3 regions of the Cytobacillus mangrovibacter genome follow, and region 3 is predicted to be linked to each of the others. Evidence: riboswitches for the same ligand, from Rfam matches in the RefSeq annotation. Region 3 holds a riboswitch; each other region holds the start of a gene.
What was found. A riboswitch is a leader RNA that binds a small molecule or an ion and turns the genes downstream of it on or off. The one in region 3 is predicted to bind cyclic di-GMP.

Region 1 (4,219 bases), on a different contig from region 3:
ATTAACTGTGTTCGTAAGAGGGTTCTAACATCAGGTGATGCAGACTCTGTTAATGCGACTGCAATATTCCGGACACCTTCTTTGGCACGAAGAAGGAAATCCATTGCAAATGTGGTATCAGCTAGCTCGGGTACATGTAACGAGTTTATAGGGTCTAAATAGTCATTATTCAATGAATTATACTTCCTTTCAATTTATTATTGGTGTTGGCCGGTTTTGAGGAACAGGAGCTTCAAAAGGTGCACGTTGATAAACTGCCTGTAATTCTCCAAGCGCTAGAATGGATTGTTCAACATCTTTTTGCATTAGTGCTCTCAAATCATGATCAAATACGAGTCCTTGCATTAGTTTTGATTTCGCTAAGCAAAGGGTTTTAAAATTGATAACTTCATGTAAATCTAATGATTCATGATCTGCTAATTTTTGATTGTCCATTTTTGGTTCCCTTCTTATTGATTTATTTATACAAAGGTATATTTCCAAATTCAAAATAAAATTATTATAAATTTTTTGCAAGAAGATGGATATATGACAACCTCCCTCTTTAAAGGTATGGAAGGAGTATTTATTCCAATTACAGATCCTGAATTATCCGCGAAATAGTAAATCTTGTATTCTATGGATATAATCCGATTTTATACTCTATTTTTCTGTGAAAATAAATCCCCCCTGGCCAACCCTGTATACTTTGGATCGGAGGTGGATATTCTAAAAATAACCTAAATATCGTTAAAAAGACTAGTCCAATTGAAAAGAGAAATTCTTATAGAATAAACCTTCCTAAAATAGAAAGTACTTTTACTCTAATGGAATTTGGTAATAGTTCTATAGGGAAATTAAAGAATAGGAATTTTAATGGAGTAATCGAGGATCTTAGTATTGGTGGTCTGAAGTTTCTAACGTCTTTTGAATTTCCTGTAAAATACAATATTATAATAAAAATTAATTTTACCTTCTACGGCGAATTATTTGATTTAAAAGGTAAAATCATGAGAAGAGAAGATTACATTAAAGGGAAATCAATTTCTTATGGTGTACAGTTTGTTGATTTATCTGTAAAAGACATAACAAGATTAAATTTAGCAATACACAATTTTCAAGTTGAAAATCGAGGCAAAATTGGTTGATGAATATTGAAGCCCTTTCACAATTGATATTCGTGCTTATATAAGAACAATAAATTGGGAATTTTCATATAGAAAATGATATTCAAAACCTTTTGACGTTTCTATATGGTAAATCCGTTAATAGCAAATTGTTAATTTCGTGGTCGTAACCAGGCTAGCAAATTGCTAACATTTTGCTAACGCAATCCAGTAAAAAATAGTAAAACCTCGTTAAAGATGTTACAGTCAGAATTTAACAAAACATTGATATACCGCACTCTACACACACTAGGTTAAAGATATTACACACTCTCACCTTAGGGGCGGCATGATGTAATCTGCCCGTCAAACCCTTGACATAAGGATCGGTTAGCAACACGAAAGTGGAATGCTAACCCTGAGAATTTTAACAGAAGCATCCCACAATTTGACCAAAACTTATGGGATGCTTCTATTTTTATTTTTTAAGTTTCAACGAAGATTTATTCAAACATTAAATAGAAATTAAATATTTACAAATCCCCCGGTATACCACCTTCGGCATAATTTTCCCAAAATTGACAAAATCATTTACTTAATATTATTCGTATAGTATAAATGAATTAACAAGGTAATAGGAAGAAGTGCTTAAGGTAAAAAGTAAACAACTGTAAACTGTAGTTTTACAAAAACTATTAGAACTAAATTATTTAGGCAAACTTATTGAAAGATAAGGACGCAAAGCTACGAGTCTAAAGTCTCAAAGGGACAATGATAGTCGGGTTGCCAGTAAAAAGTAAACATAGAAGTAAATGTTTATTTAAGGCTACCCATATAGGTAGTCTTTTTTTTATAAGGAAATCAGACTTTACAGAGAGGAGTGGACACTTTATTTTGAAGAGCAATGAAAAAATTAATCTATTATTAGTTGATGATCGGCCTGAAAATCTACTGACTCTGGAAGCAATCATTGAAAGAGAGGAATATAATTTAATAAAAGCCTTTTCGGGTGAAGAGGCGTTAAAACACTTATTAAAATACGACTTTGCTGCGATATTATTAGATGTTCAAATGCCGGGTATAGACGGCTTTGGTACAGCGAAAATCATTAAAGCAAGAGAGAAGACGAAAAATATCCCCATTCTATTTATTACTGCCAATAATCTTGACTCCGAGCATATTTTTACAGGCTACTCAATTGGAGCGATTGACTATATTCTAAAACCATTTGATCCAGTCATCTTAAAGGCAAAGGTGGAAGGATTTGTTCAACTCTACAAAATGAAACAACTTCTTATACAACAAGCTGAAGATTTGACTGAAAAGAAAAGAGAACTAGAGAAGGCTAATTCAGAGTTGTCTAATATGACAGCACAGCTGCGAATTTCTGAAGAACTGGCGAATGTCATTAATGAGACTTCCATTGATTCGATGATCATTGTCAATCAGGATGGGGTTATCTTAAAGGTGAATCCCGCAGCGGAGAAGATGTTTAAAAAAGATAAAGCGGCTATTCTAGGGGAAAACATAACCACACTTTTCACAGGTGTTGATACGGAAGAATATATTAACAGTGTTCTATCAGCCGTTAATCATTTGAATAATTTCATAGGGTACGAGAAATTAGATGAAGTAATTCTTACATTAAAAGATGGAACGGCTTTTCCTGCTGAGGTTCAGATTGGCAAACGCTGGGTTCATAATCGCTGTTTTATTGCCTGCACGATCCGGGACATTACCAATCAGAAGCAATACCAGGAAAAGATCACTTATATGGCCTATCATGATGGTTTGACAGAATTGCCAAATAGAAGATTTTTTAATGATCAATTAATCTTAAAGATAAATCATGCAAGGCAAACCAATCAGACATTAACAGTTATGTATTTAGATATGGATCGATTTAAATATATTAATGATTCACTTGGTCATATTATTGGTGATAAAGTTCTTCAAGAAATTGCAAAAAGAATAAAAGACAGTGTGCAAACATTAGGTTTGGTTGCGCGGGTGGGCGGTGATGAGTTCAATATCTTATTGCCGAATACAGATAGAGAGCATGCCTTGGAAATTGCAGGAAAAATATTAGAAGTATTTAAAGCTCCATTTTATATTGATAGTTATGAGTTATTCATTACCGTGTGTATAGGAATCAGTATTTTCCCTTATGATGGCGGAGATGAACAAATGTTAATGAAAAGTGCTGATGCTGCCTTGTATCGTGCAAAAGAACAAGGGAAAAATCAATATAGAGTATATCATTCTGGAATGGACATCCAATCCTATCGATCCTTTATGCTGCAGAATGATTTGCGTAAAGCAATAGAACGTGAAGAGTTTACACTTGTCTTTCAACCAAGGGTAGACATTGATCAGGGAACAATAAAAAGTGCAGAAGCGCTGATACGTTGGGAACACTTAAGCTGGGGGACATTATCACCTTCTGAATTTATTCCTTTAGCTGAGGAAACTGGCCAAATTGTGAAAATTGGAGAATGGGTACTTAGAAATGCCCTACAACAAAGCAGTGCTTGGCAAAAGAAAGGGTTGCCGCCTATTCGTGTTGCTGTCAATTTTTCAGCACAGCAATTCTTGCAAAAGGATCTTTATGAAACGATAAACGGAATTCTGATTGAAACTAATTTTAATCCCGAGCTATTGGAAATTGAGATTACAGAGTCCATTCTAATGGGAAATCAAACAACTATAACAAAGACATTAAATCAGTTAAGAAAATTAGGTGTACACATTAGTATTGATGACTTTGGTACTGGTTACTCCTCGCTGAATTATTTAAGACGTTTTCCGGTCGATACCATTAAAATTGATCGGTCGTTTATTAAAGATATATCAACTTTACCTAAAAATAACATGTTAATCTCCACGATTATTTCATTAGCAGATAGTTTAAACATGTCAGTAGTTGCCGAAGGTGTTGAAACGATTGAGCAGTTAAATATTCTAAGGAAGTATAACTGTAAGGTCATTCAAGGTTATCTATTTAGTCCCCCTTTATCACCATTAGATTTTGAATCATTTTTACAAAAAAGTGAGGAGAAATTAAAATTCTATACTGATAATCAATCCGCGTCCATAGAAAGTAAAAATACATTAGAAAATAATGAAACATCGGT
Region 2 (4,219 bases), on a different contig from region 3:
TTAGAACTGTCTCAACTAATATGGCTGTTTTTGCGCCTATGATTGTACCTGATATACCAAGTATTTTCATTCGTAGTATCTCCTTTCCTTGGTGTTCCTCTTTTTACAGGAAATGTTTATTGCTCATTTTCAACATGCGAACAATAATAACCTAATTATACATTATCATACACTTTTTCTTCATAAATGCGAATTAAAACAACTTATGTATAAATTTAAGTTTATTCACAAAAAATAAGAAAAAGATAGTTGAGGTGAAACGTATGGGACTATTGAATTCGTTTAATGAGTGGAGAGCAAATAGATACGAAAAACATGTATCTCAAATGGAAGAGGAGAATAAATGTCCAGAATGCTATGGCCGAGGATTTTCCGTATACCCTGGGAACGAATATGCCTACCATGCCAATTTATTTGATTGTCCTGGCTGCAGCGGAAGCGGGCAATATTCAGATTGGGAAAACCAGATTGAATAAGAAAAGTGTCAACACCACAAAGGATATTCATCCCTTTTCGGTGTTGACACTCCCTATTTTAAGATGTAACCATTTGATTTCCGCCTTGTTTTTTTGCTTTATATTGAGCTTGATCGGCAGATTTCTTTAAGGTATCTACAGAAGAACCATTCATCGGATAGGTTGCAACACCTGAACTAATTGAAACAGTGATTTCACAGTCTGAAATTCTAATTGGATGCTGAGCTAAGTATTCCGCTAATTCTTCATAAATTTGGTCCACTCTATGTTGAGAAGAGCCCTTTATGATAATCATAAATTCGTCCCCTGCATAGCGGTAGCCTACGACATTTTCATCACAAATACTTTTGATCCCATCAGCTAAAACCCTCAAATATAAATCACCAATATCGTGGCCAAAGTTGTCATTTACCTTCTTTAAACGATCAGAGTCAATCATCATAAGGGTAATTTCTTGTCCTTCTGAGCTAATTAACTTGGATAAATCATTATGAAAGGCACGATGATTTTTCAATCCTGTCAATTCATCTGTTTGTGACATTAAATATATTTTCTCATAAAGTCTTGCTGTCTCTATTGAATTGATAACTTGATTCCCTATAATTTGCAGTAATTCTTCATGTTCCTTTCGATAGGCAAAGTCAGATACACTTTGTGCAGAAATCACTGCTTTTACATGATCATCAATAATTACGGGGACAAAAATGCCGGACTTTGTATCTGTTACTCCAAACGTTGTATCTGTTTGATCAAGACTTACTTTCCGGGGATGAACAATTTCTTTTGTTGTAATGGCTCTAGTAGTAAAATTATTCCCCATTTTTATATAATCTTGTGGATAGAATATGCCATTCTCCACCATAAAAATAAAGTGAATAAGTGGATTTCCTTCGGTGTATAACGCAATAAAAAAGGAATCTGTCGGCATTACTTGAGAAACCATTTCATATGCCTTTTTAAGCAGAACTTCTTCATTCAATGTTTTACTGCAAACTTGGGCAAAATCATGCAAAATGATGTAATGCTTATTTAACCAGCTCATATTTTCCATTTGTACATTTACTTTTTGTAATTGTGATAGTAAAGATTCAACAACCTGTTTATCGCTATCTTCGCCGACCGTGCGAATAATTTCCTTATAGGTATCCCCTGAGATAATATTTTTCTCTGTACCGATCTTTTTCAATAGTTTTGTAATGATCCCTAAGATTTGATGGATATTTTCCTTGTGTTTACCCATTTTTAACACTTCCAAAGATATATTTTCACAAAAAATAGACTAACCAAATACCGATTAATCTAACTCATTCATAGTTATACACGGTAGCTGGCTGGCATTGTCTAATGACTTTAGCCCCTCTAGCTTTGCGTCCTCATTTTTCAATGAATTTGCCTTTTCTATAATTAAATTGGAATTCTGAAAAGTCATAAAATGGTTGTATCTTTACTATATAGTTCTTAATAACCATAGTCAATTCATTTTCAATCAAAAAATGGGAAATAGGCAGAATTTTTTCAAGATTCCCTATTCTAGTTTCCGACTATTGTAGGTCAATTTGAAGTTATATTTTATCCCAATATATATATTATCATAAAATCAAATAGTTTAGCCATGCAAAGCTTTAAAGGGAAAATAAGGTATTCAACTATTTAAAGTGAATACCTTTTTCCTTTACCTATCACGTTATCCTATCCTACTTGTCTGCTAACAAACTTCTTCTTTTGAATATAAATGAGCCTCATTGACAAACAAACGCCAGCAGCAAGCAATCCAACTGTTAATCCAACCCAATAGCCTGTTGCACCTAGATCGGCAAAATGTGCCAGAATATATCCAACTGGCAAACAAATGAGCCAATAGGCGATTAGTGTAATAATAAATGAAATATTTACATCTTTATAGCCCCTTAATGCTGCCTGTGCCGTTGCTTGTATAGCATCCGATATTTGGAAGAATAGGGCATAAATTAAGAAATGGGCAGTTAAAGAAATAACGGCTGCTTCATTGGAATAGAATCCAGCCACTTCATAGCGGAACAGAACGACTAACAATCCTGTGAAGAGGGCTATTATAACAGATAGATAGATTCCTAACCAGCTATATGCTTTTGCATCCTTAAATCTCCCTGCTCCGACCTCATACCCAACTAGGACCGTTTGGGCCATTGAAATACTCATAGGGATCATATATAAGAAGGAGACAATATTTAAAGCAGCTTGATAAGCCGCAATCGTGTTAACATTATATTTACTTAGTAAAATAGTTACAACCGCAAACATACTTGTTTCAAAAAAGATGGATAGCCCCATTGGCACACCAATTTTCAGGATTTCTTTACATTTATCTAAAGAAAACTCTCTAGAATTTGAAAAGATATTGTAAACTGAAAATGGTTCTTTCGTTTTTATAATATATATCGTCATCCCCAATATTAACCAATAGGTAATAGCAGTAGCATACCCTCCACCTGCGCCCCCTAGTTCTGGGAAACCTAATTGACCAAAGATGAATACATAATTAAAAAATAAATTGATTGGCAAAGCCAATAACAAAATAACCATAACAACACGAGTTTTGCCAAGGGCATAAATAAATGACCTTAGAACATTAAAAGTAAAAAAGGGAATAATCCCAAAACTTAGGCCAACCAAATAGTTAAATGCTGTTTCATGCACTTGATCTGGCAGATTCATTGTCGTTAATAATGGATCTAAGAAAAAGAATCCAATAATAATAACGGCAACCGCAATCCCAACCGCTAAATAAATTCCATTCTTCACTATCGACGTAACTTCCCCCGTTTTCTTCTCGCCGAAACGCTGGGCCACAATGGGAGAAACAGCAAGCAAAATGCCGCTTAAGCCTGTAAATACTGGATTCCAAATGGATGACCCGATCGCAACACCTGCGAGTGCAGATGAATGATACTTGCCAGACATAATTGTATTAAAAAACACCATTGAAAACATTCCAAGCTGAGTGATCAGAATTGGAACCAATAAGATGAAGGTTTGCTTTATCTTTTCTTGAATAGTAAACGTTTGGTTCATAGCTATGGACTCCTTGAATAAAATATTCCTTATTAAAATAGTTATAATCTATCATACTCTATCAACCCTACTTTTCAAGTAAATTATCACTCTTTAATAGGATTCTAATAATGATAAATGATTGCGGTCTTTTTCAAACTGTCTTATGATAATAACAATATTAAAACATTGTATTCTTGCACCTGATTAACCTGGTAAAGGAGAATAGTTTAATGACCACTTTTGTAAATCAACAAGATGGTGTTTTTCCATCTGTGTGCCCCCTTGATTGCCCAGATCAATGCGGCTTACTCCTTCATAAAGAAAACGGAAAAATTGTAAAAGTTGATGGAGATCCGAATCACCCAGTAACCAAAGGGAATATTTGTAATAAAGTGCGAAATATGAAGGAAAGAATTCATAGCGAAAATCGCTTGAAATATCCAATGAAGCGAGTAGGCACCAAGAATGAAGGGAAATTTGAACGGATAAGCTGGGAGGAAGCAATTCAAACGATTACTTCTCACTGGAAAGAACTGATTCAAACGGCCGGTCCTGAGAGTATTTTGCCATATAGCTTCTACGGGAATATGGGGAATCTTACAGCGGAAGGAATGGATCGCCGCTTCTTCCACCGCTTAGGGGCTTCACAACTAGACCGGACAATTTGCCAGGCAGCAGGAACAACCGGCTATAAATATACGATGGGCGGA
Region 3 (4,219 bases):
AAATAGTACAAGCACTGGTGCAATGGCTTTCAAAGCACCTACAAATAATGAACCAAAAATAGCAACAGGCTTGGCTACTTCTGGGATAACTAAAGCCAAAATAATACCGATAATTAAACCAATGATGATTTGTTTGACTAAGCTCACTTGATTCCACTTTTTGAATAAGCTCTTCATAGATGTTCCCCCTTAGTTAAAATTCTGATATTGCTAACAATTTGTGTATATTGATTCATTTAATTAATTGACACCCTCAGGGTATTCCACCCTATATGGACATCTGTCTTTTATCTATGAATTGTATTATACTTTCTTGCTTAATATATTACAATACTATTATTTAAATTAAGATTATTATAAATTAATAGAATATTATAAATGTATTAAAGAAAATATTATTTGTCAAATAGTATTTTGCCTGTATTCACTATACTAATAACATTTGACAAAAAGGAATAAAAAAACGCTATCTCATTTACGATGAGTAGCGCTTGTTTTTAAGACTATCCAATTAGTTGGGATCAAATTGTAAATCGTCGAATCAAACCTTTTAAATCCTCAGCCATTTTTGCTAATGTGGATGAAGACGCAGTGACTTCTTCCATTGATGCCAACTGTTCTTCTGAAGCAGAAGCTATCTCGCCTGTACGGCCAACAGCCCCTTTTGCAATTAGTGAAACTTCGGCAATAGAGGAATTGACCTGTTCCACGCTTGCTGACATTTCCTCTGAAATAGCAGATAACTCTTGAACTTCATCACTTACATTCTCAATTGATTTCATAATGAAGTCGAACGTTTTTCCAGTGTCCTGTACTAAATCCATTCCTTCATTGACCTCATTTGTATTTTTGTCCATCATATCAGCAACTCGCACCGTATCATTTTGAATGACATGTACAAGGTTAGCAATTTGGGTTGCTGATGCTCGTGACTGCTCAGCCAGTTTCTTCACTTCATTTGCAACAACAGCAAAACCTTTCCCATGTTCACCAGCTCGAGCTGATTCAATTGCAGCATTTAAAGCTAATAAATTCGTTTCCTCTGCTATTCCCGTTATCATATCAATAATCTGACCAATCTCTGCTGATTTACTATTTAATTCTTTAATTACTTTGTTCGTTTCATCGGTAGAACTATTTATTGACCTCATTTGCTCGATTACTTTTATAATCGAATCATTGCCAACAACGGCTTGTTTTGTCGTATCTGATGCCGATTCAGCCACAGTTGCCGTTTTTTCCGCTACTCGCTGAATCCCCAAAGCCATCTCATTCACTGCTATCGCACTATCTTCTGTATTTTTCCCTTGTATTTCGGATCCGCTAGCAACCTCCTGAATGGCAGTTACAATCTGCTCGGTTGCCGCATTCGTTTGCTGTGCACTAGCAGTCAATTCCTCAGCAGAAGATGCAACCTGTCCGGATGTATGATCCACCTGTACAATTAATTCCCTTAAATTATGGGTCATTTGATTAAATGAGTCTGCTAATTGACCAATTTCATCTCTATTCTTGATCTTGATATCATCCAATCGCAAATTTCCATTAGCAATTTGCTCGGCCGATTTTGAAATTTGCTGAACAGGCTTGGAGATTATTTTGCTTAAATAGATGGCAACAGCGATTCCAATAAGATATGCAGCTAGGGAAATAACAACTAATAAGGTTTTCATGTGCGTGATTTGATTCGATTGTTCCTTACTCATTTCTTTAAATGACAATTCCTGATTAAGAAGGGCCTTTTCAACATTTTCAGCTACCCTGCTAGAGATGGCATTTCCTCTTATTTTCATTAATCCTGTAATCTTATCCAATTGTTCCGTCTTTTTATATTCAATCGCCTCTAAAGCTACTTCTCGGTATTGCACTTCTACTTCAATTAAATCCTCGATTATCTTTTGTGCCTTTGAATCAATCTTTAGACTTAAAAATTCTTTTGAACTTTTTACAAACTCATCATGTGATTGATTAAAACGCTTGATATTGGTTTCATCTGCGCTAATAATAAAACCACGCAAAGCAATCTGTTCTGATAAAACGGACTCCTGCATCTCAGAAACAAGCTTATTTTTTTGAAGGCCTTCATCAATGGCTTCGGCATAATTTCTGTTAATAATATCGTACTGATAATAGGAACTAGTTGAAATGATCGCTATTAACATAATAATTGAAATAAAACCGAGCAGTAATTTTTTTCTTACACTTATCCTCATTATTTTGTTTCTCTCCCTATTAATTATTGTCATGGTCAAAGCTGTGATATTAACCTAATTCACACAAAAATAACCCTTCTAAATAGAAGGGTCTAGTAATGAAAACAATTGTTTTCAGCAACTGGCTGGCATAGTATATCAATCCATACTTTAGCCCCTGTAGTTTTGCGTCTCTATTTTTCAATAGATTTGCCCCTTATTAATTATCTAATTCCTTATTACTATATAAAAATAATAATATAGGTATTTATGAATATTAGCAAATAAAACTTGTACGAACATCTGCCCACACCTAAATATTTGATTGATTAAATTGTTCCGCATACCTCTTTGTCGAATTGTTTATTTTAATGTCCATAAAGAATTGAATTATGAATTAAACATTCATCATTTTTTCTATCGCCTTTTCTTCATCTGGAACAAAAAATACATCCTTACCATTGTTACACTCATAAATAAAATCCTTCAAACTCTTACTTTCATAATTAGAAAAGTCACCAACTATTGCAAATTTAACATGATAAGTAACAAATTTTTGTAATATTTCTCCTGCAAGTCTTGTTTTTAAGTGAAAAAAGTCCTCACAAATTGCTGATTTATTTATAATTATACGATTGCAGCCTGATTCATACTGTACTGTTGCCATAAAATCCAAAGCCGACTGAACATCATTAATTAGGATTTCATTAGATTTTACAACAGCAATACCTATGCCATTTTCTGTTATTGCAGTTATCTCCATAATTATCCATCCTCTCTCAATAATCTTTATAGCGCTATATAAAGAATTGAACAATACTCCAAATCATAATGGAAATAAATAGTGATTGCCCAATTCCAAAAAGAATGCCGGTTATAAAACGAGTAGGGTTAGAACTCTTCCTCCACTTCCATTTCTGTGTAAATCCATCTATTACAAGAGGAACCGCCAAAATAATTGGGACCCACAAAGGTACGACCATGTGAAAAGCTAAAGCAATCGGTGTAAAAAGATAGCCAAGCAGCATTGCAAAGCATCTTGTACATAGGGGCATGGGCTTCCCTTTGAAGTGAAGACATCTTTCAGGTATACGATGACACGGGACAGTCATCAAAAGCTCCCTCATTGTTTTTTTCCTCCCTATTGTTAGGTCAATCAATTGGGACTACAATCACAATCAAATCCTTTATCTCCATCACAATCACAGTCCATTTTTTTCATTGATGATAGACTTGGACAATTCATTACAGGAATATCACAATCCAAACAATCCGAAATCCCGCTATCTTTTTTACGATTTCTTTTTCGATAATAATGAATCAATAATATGAGTACAATTATGCCCGAACCTAATAGAATGCCTCCTATTATATAAGAAGATTGTACAAGCAGAACGATTCCCGACAAAAGTAAAATAAGCGAAATGGTTAATCCGATAAAAAACATGTACTTCCTCCCTTATTTATTTCTCTTGCTCTTTCATTCAATACCTATCAAATCGTTTAATTCCTAACCATTATTATCATTTACTATTAGAATTCATTGGGAATTATTTTATACTAAACAGTCATTTTCCAATTAGATAAAGCTAACCAATTCTCCTTGTCTTTATAATCAGGCATGATACTTCCAACAAGGCGCCAGAAGGAGCGGTCATGATTCAGATGAACGAAATGGCACATTTCATGAACGACTACATAGTCAATTACTTCACGAGGTGCCATCGCCAACCGCCAATTAAAAGTTAACTGCCTCCTTGAATCACAGGTTCCCCACGTAGTTTTGCTATCTGATATACGGATGGAACGCGGTTTTTCCTTAAATTTGTTTTGATAGGAGGCAATACTCTTCTCCACTAATGACTTACATTGTTTGTAATAGAATCGTTTTAAAGCTTGCTTTATTCTTTCATCCTCAAGAAGCTTCACATATATATGCAATGTTTCTCCCTCAAACACGACATGGTCTTGCGTTAGATTTATATCTTGGAAAATCTTTATTGGGAAGCTGTTTCCTAAATAAAGAA

Region 1: another riboswitch for cyclic di-GMP. It lies ahead of ACFYKT_RS19825 (EAL domain-containing protein); the one in region 3 lies ahead of ACFYKT_RS20540 (methyl-accepting chemotaxis protein).
Region 2: another riboswitch for cyclic di-GMP. It lies ahead of ACFYKT_RS13875 (sensor domain-containing diguanylate cyclase); the one in region 3 lies ahead of ACFYKT_RS20540 (methyl-accepting chemotaxis protein).

The regions. Positions count from the first base shown of each region.
Region 1 covers NZ_JBIACJ010000016.1:41,488-45,706, reverse strand. The annotation lists gene ACFYKT_RS19840 (spore coat protein) at 1-173, opposite strand, end outside; gene ACFYKT_RS19835 (spore gernimation protein GerQ) at 190-435, opposite strand; gene ACFYKT_RS19830 (PilZ domain-containing protein) at 663-1,127, shown strand; cyclic di-GMP riboswitch class I at 1,789-1,876, shown strand; gene ACFYKT_RS19825 (EAL domain-containing protein) at 1,980-4,219, shown strand, end outside.
Region 2 covers NZ_JBIACJ010000007.1:79,031-83,249, reverse strand. The annotation lists gene ACFYKT_RS13885 (NADPH-dependent FMN reductase) at 1-70, opposite strand, end outside; gene ACFYKT_RS13880 (methionine aminopeptidase) at 264-476, shown strand; gene ACFYKT_RS13875 (sensor domain-containing diguanylate cyclase) at 535-1,716, opposite strand; cyclic di-GMP riboswitch class I at 1,796-1,880, opposite strand; gene ACFYKT_RS13870 (MATE family efflux transporter) at 2,166-3,527, opposite strand; gene ACFYKT_RS13865 (molybdopterin-dependent oxidoreductase) at 3,740-4,219, shown strand, end outside.
Region 3 covers NZ_JBIACJ010000018.1:42,843-47,061, forward strand. The annotation lists gene sstT (serine/threonine transporter SstT) at 1-177, opposite strand, end outside; gene ACFYKT_RS20540 (methyl-accepting chemotaxis protein) at 522-2,213, opposite strand; cyclic di-GMP riboswitch class I at 2,327-2,417, opposite strand; gene ACFYKT_RS20545 (DUF4180 domain-containing protein) at 2,590-2,955, opposite strand; gene ACFYKT_RS20550 (DUF2085 domain-containing protein) at 2,990-3,319, opposite strand; gene ACFYKT_RS20555 (hypothetical protein) at 3,349-3,639, opposite strand; gene ACFYKT_RS20560 (M48 family metallopeptidase) at 3,753-4,219, opposite strand, start outside.